2 regions of the Williamsia sp. Y844 genome follow, and region 2 is predicted to be linked to the other one. Evidence: riboswitches for the same ligand, from Rfam matches in the RefSeq annotation. Region 2 holds a riboswitch; the other holds the start of a gene.
The links. A riboswitch is a leader RNA that binds a small molecule or an ion and turns the genes downstream of it on or off. The one in region 2 is predicted to bind S-adenosylmethionine.

Region 1 (8,201 bases), 670 kb from region 2:
GTGTTGTCTGCGTACCGATTTGGTCGGCTGATGCGCGAGCGCCCACGGCCAGGATCAAGCCGCTCCGCACTCGCTCCGGGTAACCGATGACCCATTCCAGCGCGCGGGCGCCACCCATCGAGCCGCCGATGACGGCTGCGACGGTATCGATCTGCAGCGCATCGAGCAATGCGACCTCGGCGCGGACCTGATCGAGCACGGTGATGTTGGGGAAACGTGAACCCCACACCTGCCCTTCGGAATCCAGTGATGCCGGGCCGGTGGAACCGCCGCATCCACCGAGGACATTCGCCGAGACGACACACCACTCGTCGGTGTCGACTGCGGCGCCCGGACCGATCAGCCCGTCCCACCAACCGGGGGCGGGCTGATCGGGACCGGCGGGTCCGGTTGCGTGGGAGTCGCCGGTCAGGGCATGCAGAGCCAGAACTACGTTGTCGCGGGTGGGCGAGAGCGTGCCCCAGCGCTGAAACGCCAGGGTCACATTCTCGATCTGTCCACCGTTGTCCAACGAAATCGGGCCGACCGGCACACTGGTCAGCTGCCCATCGGGCAGGGATTCCCAGTCCGGATGGATTCGTGGTGGCGTGTGCGGGTCGATACTCACCTCACTTGGCCGCAGCGAAGCCTGCATCGAGGTCGGCGATGATGTCGACGACGTTCTCGATGCCGACAGCCAACCGGACCAGGCCGGGGGTCACGCCTGCGGCCAGCTGCTCTTCAGCGATCAGCTGGGAGTGGGTGGTCGAGGCGGGATGGATGACCAGCGAGCGCACATCACCGATGTTGGCGACATGGCTGTGCAGGACCAGTGCGTCGACGAACTTCTTGCCCGCGTCCACGCCGCCGACGATCTCGAAGCCGATGATCGCGCCCTGGCCGCGCGGAGCCAATTCCTGGCCTCGCTTGTACCAGCGCGAGGATTCGAGTCCGGCGTAGGCCACCGACTCCACCTGCGGGTGCTCTTCCAGGTACTTGGCCACCGCCTGGGCGTTCGACACGTGGCGTTCGATCCGCAGGCTGAGTGTTTCCAGGCCCTGGGCGATGAGGAACGCGTTGAACGGCGAGATGGCGGCACCGGTGTCGCGCAACCACTGCACGCGGGCCTTGAGGGCGTAGGCCGGAGCACCGAGGTCGGCAAAGATCGCACCGTGGTAGCTCGGGTCCGGGGTGGTGAATCCGGGGAACAGGTCCACACCGTCACGCTGGCCCCGCCAATCGAAGGTGCCGCCGTCGACGATCACGCCGCCGATCGCGGTGCCATGTCCACCAAGGTATTTCGTGGCCGAATGCACCACGATGTCGGCGCCGTGCTCCAGCGGGTTGATCAGGTACGGGGTGGCGACGGTGTTGTCGACGATCAATGGCAGGCCGGCCTCGTGGGCGACGGCGGAGATGCCGGGGAGATCGAGGATCTCGTTGTTCGGGTTCGAGATCGTCTCACCGAACAGCGCACGGGTGTTGGGCTGGATGGCCGCGCGCCAGCTGTCGAGGTCTTCGGGATCTTCGACGAAGCTGACCTGGATTCCGAGCTTGGGCAGCGTGTAGTGGAAGAGGTTGTACGTACCGCCGTACAGCCGCGGGCTCGACACCACGTGACCGCCGTTTTCGACGATGTTCAGGATTGAGTAGGTCTCGGCGGCCTGACCCGACGCGACGAGCAGAGCCGCCACGCCACCTTCGAGGGCTGCGATTCGCTGCTCGACGGCGTCCTGGGTGGGGTTCATGATGCGCGTGTAGATGTTGCCGGGCTCGGCCAGACCGAAGAGGTTGGCGGCGTGCTCGGTGTCGCGGAACGTGTACGACGTTGTCTGGTAAATCGGCAGGGCACGGGCAGAGGTTGCCGAATCCGGGCTCTGGCCAACATGGACCTGTTTGGTTTCAAAGCTCCAGTTGTCAGCCGGATTGACGTCGGTGTCAGACATGTAGGACTTCTCTTTCATGGTCGGTAGACATCCAATTAGAGGGTCCGACCTTTCGGACCCCGCGCTTGCCGCGGCGAACCGCAACCTGGTCGTCACCCGGAGCACCCCACCGCGGTTGGAGGGTTGCCGGTCAGCTAGCCGGGGCTTGTCGCTGACACTCAGGACCTGGCCAAAAGGATATAACACGCGGTTCCTGTTCAAAAAAGCGTTCAGCGCACGGAGATTCTGCGATTCGCCACCAGCCGGATGCCCCTGTACTACGTTCATGCGATTGGCCATTGTCAATGTCCACCGTAACTTTGGTGAACTGCCTCGAAATGCTTGAGGCCGTCGGTGATTCGAAACAACTGGGGCTGCTGTGGGTGTGAGGACGAAGCCTGATCGCTCTGTTCCGAAACCGGCCGGCCGACGGGTGGCGGCGCTGGCATCCGGAGCGGCTGCGGTCGCGCTGCCCGTGTTGACCTTCCTCGGGAGTGCTCCAGGGCTCGCGGCCCAGGCGCAGGCGTACGACTGTGGTGACGGCGTCGTGTTCGTGGTGGCCGGAACCGACGATCCGAACTTCCTGCACACCATAGGGGTGGAGACCCGCTACAGCGCCCGGGGCTACGTGATCAAACGCGTCGACTATCCGGGGACCTTCTGGCCACTCGGTGCACAGAGTTACGACGAGAACATCGAGACCGGACAAGCCGCGCTCACCCAGGATGTGGCGACCTATCAGGCCAACTGCCCGGGCAACCCGGCCGTCATCGCCGGCTATTCGCAGGGGGCCCGGATCGCAGGCGATGTACTGGCCGACATCGCGGCAGGCAAGGCCGACGGCGTGACCTCGGTCGGAGTGTCGGGCGAGCTCTATTCCGACCCTCGGCGACGCGGCACAAACGACGGTGCCGGAGCCGAGGTCAACCTCATCAATGCGTATCCGGGCGCGATGCTCGATGGTTCGCGCGACGGCGACTTCGGCGACATACCGGTGTACTCGGTCTGCATCGATGGTGACCCGGTCTGTGACATACCCGACCCGCGGCGAGATCCGATCGGGGCATTGGACGCGTTGCTGGGCTTCTGGGTCAAGCACCACAACTATGGCGGCATCATGACGGCAGGCCCGGGGGCGGCTGTGGGCACCGACGGGATCACCGTCATCGAGGGTCCCGACGGTGCCACGGTGATCTTCATCGCCGCCGATCCCTCACTCACCACTGTGCTGGCGCAGGTCGGACTGCCTAATTTGCTGCGCCCGGTGATTCTCGATTTCCCCTATGCCGAAACGGAGGTCATCCGGCCGATCTCCCGCGCGATCATGGGCTTGCTGCCTGCGCTCCCGCAGCTCGGGCATGGTGCGTATCTGACCGACCTGTACACGGTCCGGGACGCGCTGTCCGGTGACCCGGCCGCGTGGGCCGCGATTCTCGGGAGCGCGGTCAGCATCGTCAAATATCCGGTGAACTTCGTTCGGGACTGGGTTGCGGTGATCGATGCCGTACTCGACCACCGTGACCCGGATCTCGGGTTCATCGCGGCACCGACGGTGCGCGCCATGGCGGATGCGGCATTCGGTGCGGTCTCCGCGGGCAGGGCGGACGTGGGGGACCCGGCCACTGACACCGCCCTTGCCGGTGCTTCTCAGAGGGCGCTCGCTGCGTCGTCCGTTGATCGCCCGCAGGCCTCTGCCGACGTCATCCCGGGGCCTGGTCGGCATCGGGCGCCCGAGGTGTCCCCGCCGGCTGTGTCGGATCCCGATGTGCCGGAAGCCGATGTGCCCGCCTCCGTACCGGTGTGGAACGGTCCGGCAACCTCCCACGCGGACCAGGGTGCTGATGACGACGGCCCCGACGTCGTTGATTCCACGGCAGGTCAGAAGCCGGTCGCTCCTGATCTGCCTGCTGTCGAAGCGCCTGCTGCGACCGAGACAATGGCCGTTGACATGTCGGCGGACCTCACCACCGCCTCGTGATCCGGCCCCTGCGCTGACGCCCCTGACCCGTCAGGTGATGGGTATGCTGGCAAGCAGTACGCCCGTTATATTTACTTTGTCCGGTGAGCGAGGTAACAGCCCGCCGGACTAGGTTGAACATGTTTGGGTGCAGGCGCGCCAGCTCATGAGTCGGCGTCCGAAAGCGGGGCACACATCGTCGAGGAGGACGCGTAGCCATATGGGCAAGATCAAGGTCGAAGGAACGGTCGTAGAGCTGGACGGCGACGAGATGACTCGGATCATCTGGCAGTTCATCAAAGAGAAGCTGATCCACCCGTACCTCGATCTGAACCTGGAGTATTACGACCTCGGCATCGAGGAACGTGACCGTACCGACGACCAGGTCACCATCGACTCGGCATACGCCATCCTCAAACACGGTGTCGGCGTGAAGTGCGCCACCATCACCCCCGACGAAGCTCGTGTCGAAGAGTTCGGCCTGAAGAAGATGTGGCGCTCGCCCAACGGCACCATCCGAAATATTCTGGGCGGCACGATCTTCCGCGCTCCGATCATCATCTCCAACGTCCCGCGACTGGTGCCGGGATGGACCAAGCCGGTCATCGTCGGACGTCACGCGTTCGGCGACCAGTACCGCGCGACCGATTTCAAGGTTGCCACCGCGGGCAAGGTCACCATCACGTTCACCCCGGACGACGGCTCGGCGCCGATCGAGCACGAGATCGTCCAGATGCCCGAAGAGGGCGGCGTGGTGATGGGTATGTACAACTTCAACAAGTCCATCGAAGACTTCGCGCGGGCATCGCTGAACTACGGTCTGCAGCGCAACTACCCGGTGTACCTGTCGACCAAGAACACCATTCTCAAAGCCTACGACGGAGCGTTCAAAGACATTTTCCAGCATGTCTTCGATACCGAGTTCAAGGCTGAATTCGATGCTGCCGGAATCCATTACGAGCACCGGCTCATCGACGACATGGTTGCTTCCAGCCTCAAGTGGGAGGGTGGATATGTCTGGGCCTGCAAGAACTACGACGGCGATGTGCAGTCGGACACCGTGGCCCAGGGCTACGGTTCGCTGGGTCTGATGACCTCGGTTCTGATGACCCCGGACGGCAGCGTCTGCGAGGCGGAGGCCGCGCACGGCACCGTCACCCGGCATTTCCGTCAGCACCAGCAGGGCAAGCCGACCTCGACCAACCCGATCGCGTCGATCTTCGCGTGGACCCGCGGTCTCGATCATCGTGGCAAGCTCGACAACACCCCCGAGGTGCGTGAGTTCGCCCAGAAGCTCGAGGACGTTGTCATCGAGACGGTCGAGAGTGGCAAGATGACCAAGGATCTAGCGCTGCTGGTCGGCGGCGACCAGGCGTACCAGACCACCGAGGAATTCCTTGGGGCACTTGATGAGAACCTGGAGGCGGCCATCAAGACCGGCTGAGCGGCCGGCCACGCGCCGATCGCATCACAGTCCGCCCCGGATGTCTCGGGGCGGATTGTCGTTCTGTGGGTCAGTTCACGTCCCATCCCGGAATGACATCTGGCCTGTGCCGGTTGACACCGTAGTTACCCCCGCAACGAGCTCCCGGCAGTGTCGCCGTCGCCCCGATCGCCCCTGATCGTCTTCGAGAGGTTCGAACATGTCTGCAGTCAGCACCGTCGCCCCCGAATCCTTGGGGGAGGTGCGCGGCAGTAGACGGACGGTCATTCTGGCGTTGTCGCTCGGCGCGTTCGGTATCGGGACCACCGAGTTCGTCGCGATGGGACTGCTGCCGAATATCGCCAATTCGCTGGGAACCAGCGAACCGACGGCCGGGCACGTGATCTCTGCCTACGCACTCGGAGTGGTGGTCGGCGCTCCGACGATCGCGGCACTGACCGCACGAATGCCACGACGCGCCCTGCTGATCGTGTTGATGGTCGCCTTCACCATCGGCAATCTCGCCACCGTGTTCGCCCAGAACTACGGCATGTTGATGGCTGCCCGCTTTGTCGCCGGGCTGCCACACGGCGCCTACTTCGGTGTGGCCGCTCTCGTGGCCGCCCATCTGGCGGGTCCGGAGTCCCGGGCAAAGGCCGTGGGCCAGGTGATGATCGGTCTGAGCGTTGCCAACGTCGTCGGAGTGCCTGCGGCGACGTGGCTCGGTGGGGCACTCGGCTGGCGGGCAGCGTTTGTGGTGGTGGCCGTGATCGGTTTGCTGACGATCGCGGCACTGTTCAGATTCCTGCCTGCCCTGTCCGACATGAAGATGACCAATCCGGTGACCGAACTCGGTGCGTTGAAACGGCCGCAGGTATGGTTTGCGCTCCTCATCGGAATCGTCGGCTTCGGTGGGATGTTCGCGTTCTACACGTACATCAGCACCACACTGACCAGCGTCGCCGGTGTATCGGAATCGTTTGTGCCGTTTGCCCTGATGCTGTTCGGCCTTGGCATGGTGGCGGGCAACATCATCGGCGGTGCCCTCGCCGATCGTGGTGTGGTGCGGGCGATACTCATCAGCTTGGTTTCCATCGTGGTGACGCTCACCGCTTTTGCGCTGCTGGCGAGCAATCCGTGGGCCGCACTGATCCTGACTTTCTTCATCGGACTGACCGGGGTTGCGCTCACTCCGGCCCTGCAGATCCGGCTGATGGATGTCGCCGAGGACGCCCAGACCCTTGCCGCGGCGCTGAACCACTCGGCACTGAACATCGCCAACGCCGGTGGTGCGTGGATGGGCGGTCTGGTGATCGCGGCCGGATACGGATACCGGGCGCCGTCGCTGCTCGGCGCCGGACTGGCCGTTGCCGGACTCGCGGTCCTCGGACTCGCGCTGCTCTACGCCCGCCGATCTGCTGTCAGAGGACGCACGTAGGCTCGCCCGACGTGACCACAATCGTGACGACGATCAACGTAAACGGCATTCGCGCCGCGGTGAAGCACCGCTCGGAGCGCAATCTGGGGCTGATCCCGTGGCTTCGTGAGACCACCACGGACCACGTCTTGCTCCAGGAGACCCGCGCCACCGAGGAGCAGGTCGTCGAGGCGCTGGCCCCGGCGCTGGACGACGGTTGGTACCTGAGCCTGCACGAGTCGTCGGTCAAGGGACATTCAGGAGTGGCGATCCTGTCGCGCACCAAGCCGGACAAGGTGCGCAAAGGTTTCGGCAGCGATGAGTTCGACGACACCGGGCGCTACATCGAGGCAGATTTCGGAACGCTGACCGTGGCCAGCCTGTACCTGCCCAAGGGGGCGAGTGACGGTCCCAAGCGCGAGGCGAAGTTCCGTTTTCTCGACGAGTTCGGAGCGCACCTGGGCGCACTCGGCCGGAAGCGCCGGGGTGTGGTGGTCGGCGGCGACTGGAACATCGCACCCACCGCCCTGGATCTGAAGAACGCCAAGGGCAACGTGAAGAACCCCGGCTTCCTGCCGGAAGAACGCGCATGGGTGGCCGGGGTACTGGAGACCGGATGGCGTGACGTCGCCCGTGATCTCGCCGGTGAGGTTGCCGGGCCGTACTCGTGGTGGAGCTGGCGTGGCAAGGCATTCGACAACGATTCGGGCTGGCGGATCGACTACCAGCTCGCCAACAAGACGACGGCCGCCACGGCGACGAAGTCGTGGGTCGACCGCGCCGGTGCCTACGATCTGCGGTGGTCAGACCATGCGCCGGTCACCGTGGAGTACGCCTGAGGGTCGAGTGGGCCTGATTGTCCAAATGCGGTGTGTGTGAAATGCGGTGGCGGCCGGATGAGAGAATTCGTCTGTGAGTGAATCGGCAACCGAAACCAAGCCCGCCCGGCGCAAGAGAGTCCTGTCGGGTATCCAGCCCACCAGTGACTCCTTCCATCTCGGGAATTACCTGGGTGCGGTCCAGCAGTGGGTGAGGTTGCAGGACGAGTTCGAGCAGGCGTTCTACTTCATCCCGGACATGCACGCCATCACCACCGCACACGACCCCAAAGCGTTGCGGGATCGCTCGCGGCGCAGCGTCGCCCAGTTGCTGGCCCTCGGTGTCGATCCGGCCCGCTCGACCATCTACCTGCAGTCGCATGTGCCGCAGATCGCTCAATTGACCTGGGTGCTCTCGTGTCTCACCGGTTTCGGCGAGGCCGGCCGGATGACCCAGTTCAAGGACAAGTCGGCCAAGCAGGGCACCGATCATGCGAGCGTCGGATTGTTCACCTACCCGATCCTGATGGCCGCCGACATCCTCACCTTCCAGGTCGATCAGGTGCCGGTGGGCGAGGACCAGCGTCAGCACCTGGAACTGACCCGAAATCTCGCCCAGCGGTTCAACTCTCGGTTCGGCAAGACGTTCATCGTTCCGGAGGCGTACATCGTCACCGAGACC
Region 2 (8,201 bases):
CCATCGCCCGTTGCGATTGATCCCGCAACGCATCGTTGTTTTCCCCGAAATTGAGATCGTCGAACGTGCTCTCGTTGAATCCGAACGCGCCTGGAGAGCCGCCTGCCATGACATTGAGATAGGGACGAACCGCTTCTTCCATTGCACCGGCCAGTGCTGGGTTGATGTCGCCCATGCTCTTCTCGGACTCGCCGATGTTGATCAGATTGCCGAATTGTTCCCCCGACCCAGAGGTGCTGTCGAGGAGTCCGCGGAACGCGCGAGCGGACAAGTCGGATTTGGATGCATTTGTTTGGTCTGCAGCGTACTCGTCAACCCAGTTGGTCAGGTTTGCGGCAGTTTTGCCATCGTCGCGCCACTCATGTGTCAGTAGATTTTCCACAGTGCGGTTTCGGTCGTAGTCGCCGTCAAGCGATGTGCCGTCGGTGTAGTGGCCGGAAAGAATCGCTGCGGATGCTTCATGACTCCGGGTTCCGACCGACAGCAGGTTTTCCATGGTTTGTTGGTAATTGTTCTTCAAATCGGAAACGTCAGATCCTGGGAATGATGCCTCGATGGTCGGCGAGTGTTGCCCCCACGCAATCTCGGTCTCTGCCTTTCGGATCAGTTCGGTTCCCAGTCGCTCACCAGGCGCTATCGCACTTCCTGTGTTGGACAACAACTTTGCAATCTTGTAGTCCTGGCGGGCGATGTTGACGGGCTTACCGTCACGGCTCACGATCCATTCGTCGCGTGCTCTATGGGTTGACCAGTCGCGCATCCAAGGCGGAAGACTCTCGAAGCCACCGTGGACATCACCAGCACCGACCTTCTCGTTCGACAGAATCAGCAACCCGGATCCAAGCGCCTTCGAATATGCCTCGCCGTCTGCATTGCCCAGACGGTCGAACTCGTCCTTCAGTCCGAGCGTCTGATCCTCCGACAGGTTGTTGAAGAACTGATGGAGAAATTCTTGGGCGCCGACTGGGAGATCATCAACACGTTCGCCGTTGAGTAATCGTTGAGCCTGATCAGGTGTCAATCCTGCCGCTTCCAGGCTCTTGCCGACGACCGCCAATTCTTCCTTCGTCCAGCCGTCCTGGGACATCATTGCGGCGGTGCGGCCATCGGACGCGCTCAGCCCGAGCACTGCGGGAGTGAGACCTGACAGAGCTTGCAGATTGCCGGCGAGTGCCGTCGCGAACTGCTGACACGTCAGTTCGGCCAGGTCGGCCTTTCCTTTGAGGTAGGTGGCCCATTCGTGTCTGAGCTGGGCAATCTCTTCTTCGGTTGTCTCATCGTCGTCGCTGAGAGGGACATACCGGACCTGCCACATACTGTCGTCGCCGCTGATCAGATGGAAGCCTTTCGCGGCGGCGTCCGCGATGGACTTGTCGACCGCCGTCAGAGTGTCGTCGATTGCAGTCGAAGCGTCACTCAGGGTCGTACCGAGGGTCTCGTATTCGGCTGCAACGCGCTTGCCCCACGTGACTTCTTCAGTTGAGCGGTCCTCGGCCGCTGTCCGTGCCTCGCCCTTCCAATCGGTGGTCGGCAGATCGAACTTCCGATCTGCTGTGTCGAGTTTGGTGCGCATTGTCGAGGCCATCGATGTCAACGCCGAAAGTTTCAGCTGGTCCGGCATCCATTTGTCCAGCTGATTCTTGGTCGGAGTCATCGCGGCGCGTCACCGGTCGGGAGGTGACCGAGTCCGGCGAACTTGCCGGCCGACTGCTCGTCGACTCCCGTGAGACCGTCACGGGTCGCCCGAACAACAGAGGCCATTGACTCCCACTGACCGGAGACCACTGTCAGCGACCCTTTGAGGATGTCCGTGGCAGTTGCGGTTGCGGCGATCATTGGTGAATCTGGCATGAACGCTGAAACGACTGCCGTGACGTCTGGGTGCGGTATCTCCGAGACCTCGGCTGCCACCACTTCGATATCTGCTGCCAGCGTATCCATCACCGCATTGCTGATGACAACGTCCATTTGATCCCCCCGAATGACGTGGTCGGTTCGCTGCGCGATCGTGCGAGCACGACCCATCAGCTCCCCCGGATCCCCTCCAGATCCGATGCAGACAATATCGCACGGTTGAAAGGGTCGGCACGGATGTGTCGGGCACCGGCATGAAACTGTCCCAAACAGGACCGATTCTCATCGGGTGAAGGCACCCAGTCGCCAGATCCCTTGTCTAGCTGTTGTTTTTGTTCTGGTAGATATCGGGGATGCCGTCGTGGTCGTCGTCGCGCTCTTCTTCTTCCTGAACCTTGCGGTAGTGCCGGTTTCGGGCTCGTAGGAGGACTGATGCGATCAGTGCGGCGCACAGAGATCCGGTCAGCACACCTATCTTGACGATTTGATCGCGCTCAGAGCCCAGGCCGAAGGCAAGGTCGCCGATGAGTAGGGACACGGTGAATCCGATGCCGGCCAGGATCGAGATGCCGAGGACGTCGATCCAGCGAACGCTGGCGTCGAGGGAGGCCCGCGTGAACGCCGACAGCAGTCGGGTGGTGCCGAAGATACCGATTGCTTTGCCGAAGACCAGGCCGAAGATGATGCCGAGGGCGATGGGATCACTCAACGCATCGGTCAGGCCGTCGAGACCTCCGATCGCGACGCCGGCAGCGAAGAACGCAAAGATCGGAATCGCGATACCCGCCGAGATGGGCCGGATTCGGTGTTCGAAGTGTTCAGCCAGACCGATTCCGGCCTCCGGGCCACCGGCTGCCTTGCTCCGAAGGACCGGAACGGTGAACCCGAGTAGAACACCGGCGACCGTGGCGTGAATCCCGGACTCATGGACGAACACCCAGGTCAGAGAGGCCAGTGGAATGAGCAGCCACCAGGATCGGATTCGGCGCTGGACGCAGATGGCGAACAGCACCAGCGGTATCGCGGCGAGCGCGAGGGCACCGAGATCGATGTCGTCGCTGTAGAAGATGGCGATCACGGTGATGGCGAGAAGGTCGTCGACCACGGCAAGGGTGAGCAGGAATGTCCGCAGGGCCACCGGTAGGTGTGTAGAGATCACTGCCAGGACGGCGACCGCAAACGCGATGTCGGTGGCGGTGGGAATGGCCCAGCCCTGGGTGGCGCCATCGCCGACGTGGGCGGTGAACGCCACAAAGATGACGGCAGGCACCACCATGCCGCCGACTGCCGCGGCGATCGGAAGGACCGCGCGCTTCGGGTCACGGAGGTCGCCGGCAACGAACTCGCGTTTGAGTTCGAGGCCCACCACAAAGAAGAAGATCGCGAGCAGTCCGTCGGCAGCCCAGGTGGCCAACGACAGATCGAGGTGGACGCCCAGTGCGTCCGTGCCGACCTGGAACTCGCTGAGATCGGTGTAGGAATCGGACCACGGCGAATTGGCCCAGATCAGCGCAACCACGGTCGCCACCAGCAGGATTGCGCCACCGATGGTCTCTTTGCGGAGGATGTCGGCGATGCGCGATGACTCAGCCCATGAGCCCCGGGCAAAGAGTGGAGATGGGGTTTTTCGATCCTGTGCTGACACGTTGTGTCCTGTCTTTGGGTCGGCGAAGCGCGACACGCGCAACCATCAAGAGACGGTATTGAGCACGCGGCCGACCAGACTTCCCGGCACACCGCCGGTAACGTTACCGCCTGGCAAATACGCGTGGACAGGTGGCGCGGAATCAGAGGCGATGGCAGGGATCGGCTGCTCACGCGGCAGACTGTTGCCCATGTCTGAGAAAGATCTGAGGCCGGCTGAATCCGGCAAAGCGGCGACTGATGCCCCGTCACCGCTGTTCGGCTGGTCGCTGGTGGGTAGCAGCGGGGTGGTTGCCCCGCAGGAACGACTGTCGTGGCCGCGCACGGTGGGCATCGGTCTGCAGCACGTGGTGGCCATGTTCGGTGCGACGTTCCTGGTGCCGGTCCTCACCGGATTCCCGCCGGCGACGACTCTGCTCTTCTCCGGCATCGGCACGATCCTGTTCTTGCTCATCACGCGCAATCAGCTGCCGAGCTACCTAGGTTCGAGTTTTGCGATCATCGCGCCGGTCCTCGCCGCGACGGCCTCACACGGGCACGGGTCCGCGCTGGGCGGCATCGTGATGGTGGGCGCGATGCTGATCGTCATCGGCGTGGTGGTGCAATTCGCAGGCACCGGCTGGATCCACGCGCTGATGCCGCCGATCGTGACCGGAACCATCGTTGCCCTGATCGGCCTGAATCTCGCGCCGACTGCCAAGTCGAACTATGAGCAGGATGCGGCGACGGCCACGCTGGTCCTGGTGCTACTGATCGCCTCGCTGGTGTTGTTCAAGGGCTTGCTCGGTCGGCTCGCGATTTTCACCAGTGTTGTCATCGGCTATTTGTTTGCACTGGTCCGCGATGAGGTCGACACAGATCCCATCGGGGCCGCCGATTGGGTTGGCCTGCCCGACTTTCAGGCGCCGACGTTCCATCTGTCGGTGCTGCCGATGTTCTTGCCGGTTGTGTTGGTGCTGGTGGTCGAGAACATCGGGCACGTCAAGTCGATCAATACGATGACCGGCATCAACTACGACCACAAGATCGGTCGGGCGTTGGCCGCCGATGGTATCGCCACGGTGCTGGCAGGCAGCGGTGGTGGTTCTGCCACAACGACTTACGCCGAGAACATCGGCGTCATGGCGGCCACCAAGGTGTACTCGACGGCTGCCTACTGGGTGGCAGGCATCGCTGCAGTGCTGCTGGGTATGTCGCCGAAGGTGGGTGCGGTCATCGCATCGGTTCCGCCGGGTGTCCTCGGTGGTGTGACCACAGCGCTCTACGGCCTCGTCGGAATCCTGGGTGTGCACATCTGGGTGACCAACAAGGTGGACTTCTCCAAGCCCGTCAACCAGTTCACCGCAGCCATCGCACTCGTGATCGCCATCGCCGACTTCTCTTGGACCATCGGAGATTTGAGCTTCGGCGGAATCGCACTGGGAGCTGTTGCGGCACTGCTGATCTATCACGTCATGCGCGTGGTCGGCGGCTGGCGCGGGACAGTTGTGGTGGACAAGGCGGACGTCGAGTAGGCCTGCACTGACCCCGATTGATCGCCCCCTCAAGTGTTTGAGGGGGCGATCTTTTGTCTGTCGCGAGGTCGGGAAGTCGCCGGCTCACCACTCTGTTTTCAGACAAATGGACACCACGCAAGGTTTAAAACATGGTGATTCCAACCCGAAAGCCCACTCTCGCAAGGCAAATCAAATTCTACCCCTTGACGGATGGTTCATCGACCGCATAGATTCCTCCTCACCATCCAGAGCGACCGAGAGACTTGGCTCGTCGACGTCGCAGCAACCCCGTCATAGGACGTGTGGGTGCTACCGCCAAGAACGATGGAGGAACGATTATGGAACGCGCATCGTGGCGACGTCTGCACGTCGACCTGTGTCGAGCGGGCACCTGCGTCTGTATGTAGGTCTGACCCGCCTCACCCACACATTCTTGTCCTATTGGAAGGCCCTTTCAGCGATGCTCGCTGCGCGCATACACCAGTGGTCACCGTGACCCAGATAGATACCCGCTCGACGCTCGACGTATCGGCCGAGGTAGACGACGTAGACCTGGTCATTGCACGTAAGTGGCATCCGTGGCGTTGGATCATCGCGATTGCCGCGCTGATCGTTGTCGTCCAGTTCCTGCACGGATTTGCGACCAACCCGGGCTGGGATTGGGGCACGTTCGCGCAGTATTTCACCGCGTCGTCGGTGATGTCTGCGCTGTGGCTGACCATCCAGCTGACGTTCTGGGGATCTCTGTTCGGATTTGCGATCGGCATTGCGCTGGCTGCGGCCAGACTGTCGAAGAATCCGGTACTGCAGGTCATTGCCTGGTTCTACATCTGGGCATTCCGTTCGATCCCTTTGATCGTCCAGTTGCTGTTCTGGTTCAACCTCGCGTACCTCTATCAAACTCTTTCGGTAGGAGTTCCGTTCGGGCCGAGCTTCTTCGAGTTCAATGTCAACAATGTGATCAGTGGTTCCGCTGCGGCCATCATCGGTCTGGCGTTGCACCAGGCGGCGTATTCGGCGGAGATAATCCGTGCCGGGATCATCTCGGTAGACCAGGGTCAGCTCGAAGCCGCTGCAGCACTAGGTATTCCGAAGCACCGTGAGTTCTTCAAGATCATCTTGCCGCAGGCGATGCGGGGAATCCTGCCGAACGCCGCGAATGAAGTCATCAGCTTGTTCAAGGGCACCTCGATCGTGTCGGTCATGGCAATTGCCGAGCTGTTCTACCAGGTACAGGTCATCTACGGGCGCAGTGGACGCGTCGTCCCGCTGCTGATGGTTGCCACGGTCTGGTACATCGTCCTCACGTCGATCCTGTCGGTCGTGCAGTTCTACGTGGAGCGACACTATGCCAAGGGTGCGCTGCGGACCATTCCGTTGACGCCGGTGCAACAGATTCGAAAGAAGTTCTCCGACATCTCCTTTGCGCCGCGCGGGGCGACCCGATGACCGAGGCGATAGAGAACTCGAAGTACGCGGTCGAGGTCAGGGGCGTTCACAAGTCCTTCGGCGATCTCGAGGTGCTCAAAGGCGTCGACTTGGTCGTGCGACCGGGTGAGGTCACCGCGATCATCGGTCCGTCGGGATCAGGGAAGTCGACGCTACTGCGCGCCCTCAACCACTTGGAGAAAGTCGATCACGGCACCGTCCGTGTCGATGGTGACCTGGTCGGGTACAAACGCAAGGGCAACAAGCTTCACGAGCTGAGCAACAAGGAAATTCTGCAGCAACGCTCGCGGATCGGTTTTGTGTTCCAGAACTTCAACCTGTTTCCGCATCTGACCGCACTCGAGAATGTCATCGAGGCGCCGATTTCGGCACAGAGGCGCAAGCGGTCGGACGTCGAGCCTGAGGCGTTGGCGTTGCTCGAACGCGTCGGCGTCGGTGATAAAGCGCACGAATACCCACGCAGGCTCTCGGGTGGGCAGCAGCAGCGTGTTGCGATCGCTCGGGCACTTGCACTGCGGCCCAAAGTGATTCTGTTCGACGAGCCGACATCTGCGCTCGATCCCGAACTCGTCGGCGAAGTGCTCGAAGTCATCCGAGGACTCGCCCGCGACGGTGCAACGCTTGTCATCGTGACCCACGAAGTCGGTTTTGCACGCGAGATCGCCGACACGGTGGTGTTCATGGACGGTGGCGTCATCGTCGAACAGGGAACCCCGGCGGAACTCATCGACTCTCCCAAGGAAGAACGCACCAAAGCTTTTCTCGCACACGTCCTCTGATCCATCTCACTCAAACCGACAAACAAGGAACAAACATGTCCAGAACAAGCCGTCGACTCTCGATTGTCGCGTCCGCATTTGCCGCGCTCGCATTGCTGGTCACCGGGTGCAGCGAACCGACTGCGGAGTCCGAGGTGGTCACGTCCGACGGGCAGAGCTTCGACCTGTCGCCAGAGCAGTCCAGCCGAGTTCGCGTCGACAAGGTCGCTGACATCGCAGCCAAGGTGCCCCAAGCGATCCGCGATCGCGGCACGCTTGTCGTGACAGGAGCCGGCGGTACCGCTCCACCGCTGCGGTTCTACGCCACCGACGACAGGACGATCATCGGATCGGAGGTCGACTTCACGTATCTGATCGGTGACATCCTCGGCCTCAAAGTTGATCTGGCGGTTGCGGACTGGTCGCAGAACTTCGTCAAGATCGACTCCGGTGAGAACGACCTGTTCATCTCCAATGTCACGGTGACCGAAGAGCGCAAGGACAAGTACGACTTCGCCACGTATCGCCTCGACAACCTTGCCTTCGAAGCACCTAAGGACAGTGGTTGGAAGGTCGAAGGTCGTAAGGACGTCGCGGGCAAGAAGATCGGGGTCGGTTCAGGAACCAATCAGGAGCAGCTGCTGGTCGACTGGAACGAGCAGAATGTCGCCGATGGTCTCGCGCCGGCAGAGATCGTGTACTACCAGAATGCATCCGACTATTACCTGGCCCTCGGTTCGGGTCGAATCGACGGATACTTCGGCCCCAACCCGTCGTCGGTCTACCACGCTGCCACGTCGGGCGACACCGAGGTGATCGGGGTGTTCTCCGGTGCGGGTGATGCGCTGCAGGGCGAGATCGCGGTTCTGACAAAGAAGGACAACGGCCTCATCGAAGCCATCAACGAGGCCATCAACCACGCGATCGAGGACGGCAGCTACCAGAAGGTCATCGACCGCTGGGGCCTGCAGTCCGAAGCCGTCACCGTCTCGGAAATCAA

Region 1: it holds a riboswitch for S-adenosylmethionine, as region 2 does, so the genes downstream of both, AC1TQG_RS15815 (bifunctional o-acetylhomoserine/o-acetylserine sulfhydrylase) here and AC1TQG_RS12785 (amino acid ABC transporter permease) in region 2, are expected to answer to the same signal.

The regions. Positions count from the first base shown of each region.
Region 1 covers NZ_JBXCJB010000002.1:757,363-765,563, forward strand. The annotation lists gene metX (homoserine O-acetyltransferase MetX) at 1-607, opposite strand, end outside; gene AC1TQG_RS15815 (bifunctional o-acetylhomoserine/o-acetylserine sulfhydrylase) at 609-1,925, opposite strand; SAM riboswitch class IV at 1,982-2,091, opposite strand; gene AC1TQG_RS15820 (cutinase family protein) at 2,290-3,882, shown strand; gene AC1TQG_RS15825 (NADP-dependent isocitrate dehydrogenase) at 4,082-5,305, shown strand; gene AC1TQG_RS15830 (MFS transporter) at 5,505-6,722, shown strand; gene AC1TQG_RS15835 (exodeoxyribonuclease III) at 6,734-7,540, shown strand; gene trpS (tryptophan--tRNA ligase) at 7,614-8,201, shown strand, end outside.
Region 2 covers NZ_JBXCJB010000002.1:83,732-91,932, forward strand. The annotation lists gene AC1TQG_RS12765 (TPR repeat domain-containing protein) at 1-1,573, opposite strand, end outside; gene AC1TQG_RS12770 (invasin) at 1,651-1,968, opposite strand; gene nhaA (Na+/H+ antiporter NhaA) at 2,174-3,499, opposite strand; gene AC1TQG_RS12780 (uracil-xanthine permease family protein) at 3,690-5,012, shown strand; SAM riboswitch class I at 5,233-5,325, shown strand; gene AC1TQG_RS12785 (amino acid ABC transporter permease) at 5,478-6,443, shown strand; gene AC1TQG_RS12790 (amino acid ABC transporter ATP-binding protein) at 6,440-7,222, shown strand; gene AC1TQG_RS12795 (ABC transporter substrate-binding protein) at 7,258-8,201, shown strand, end outside.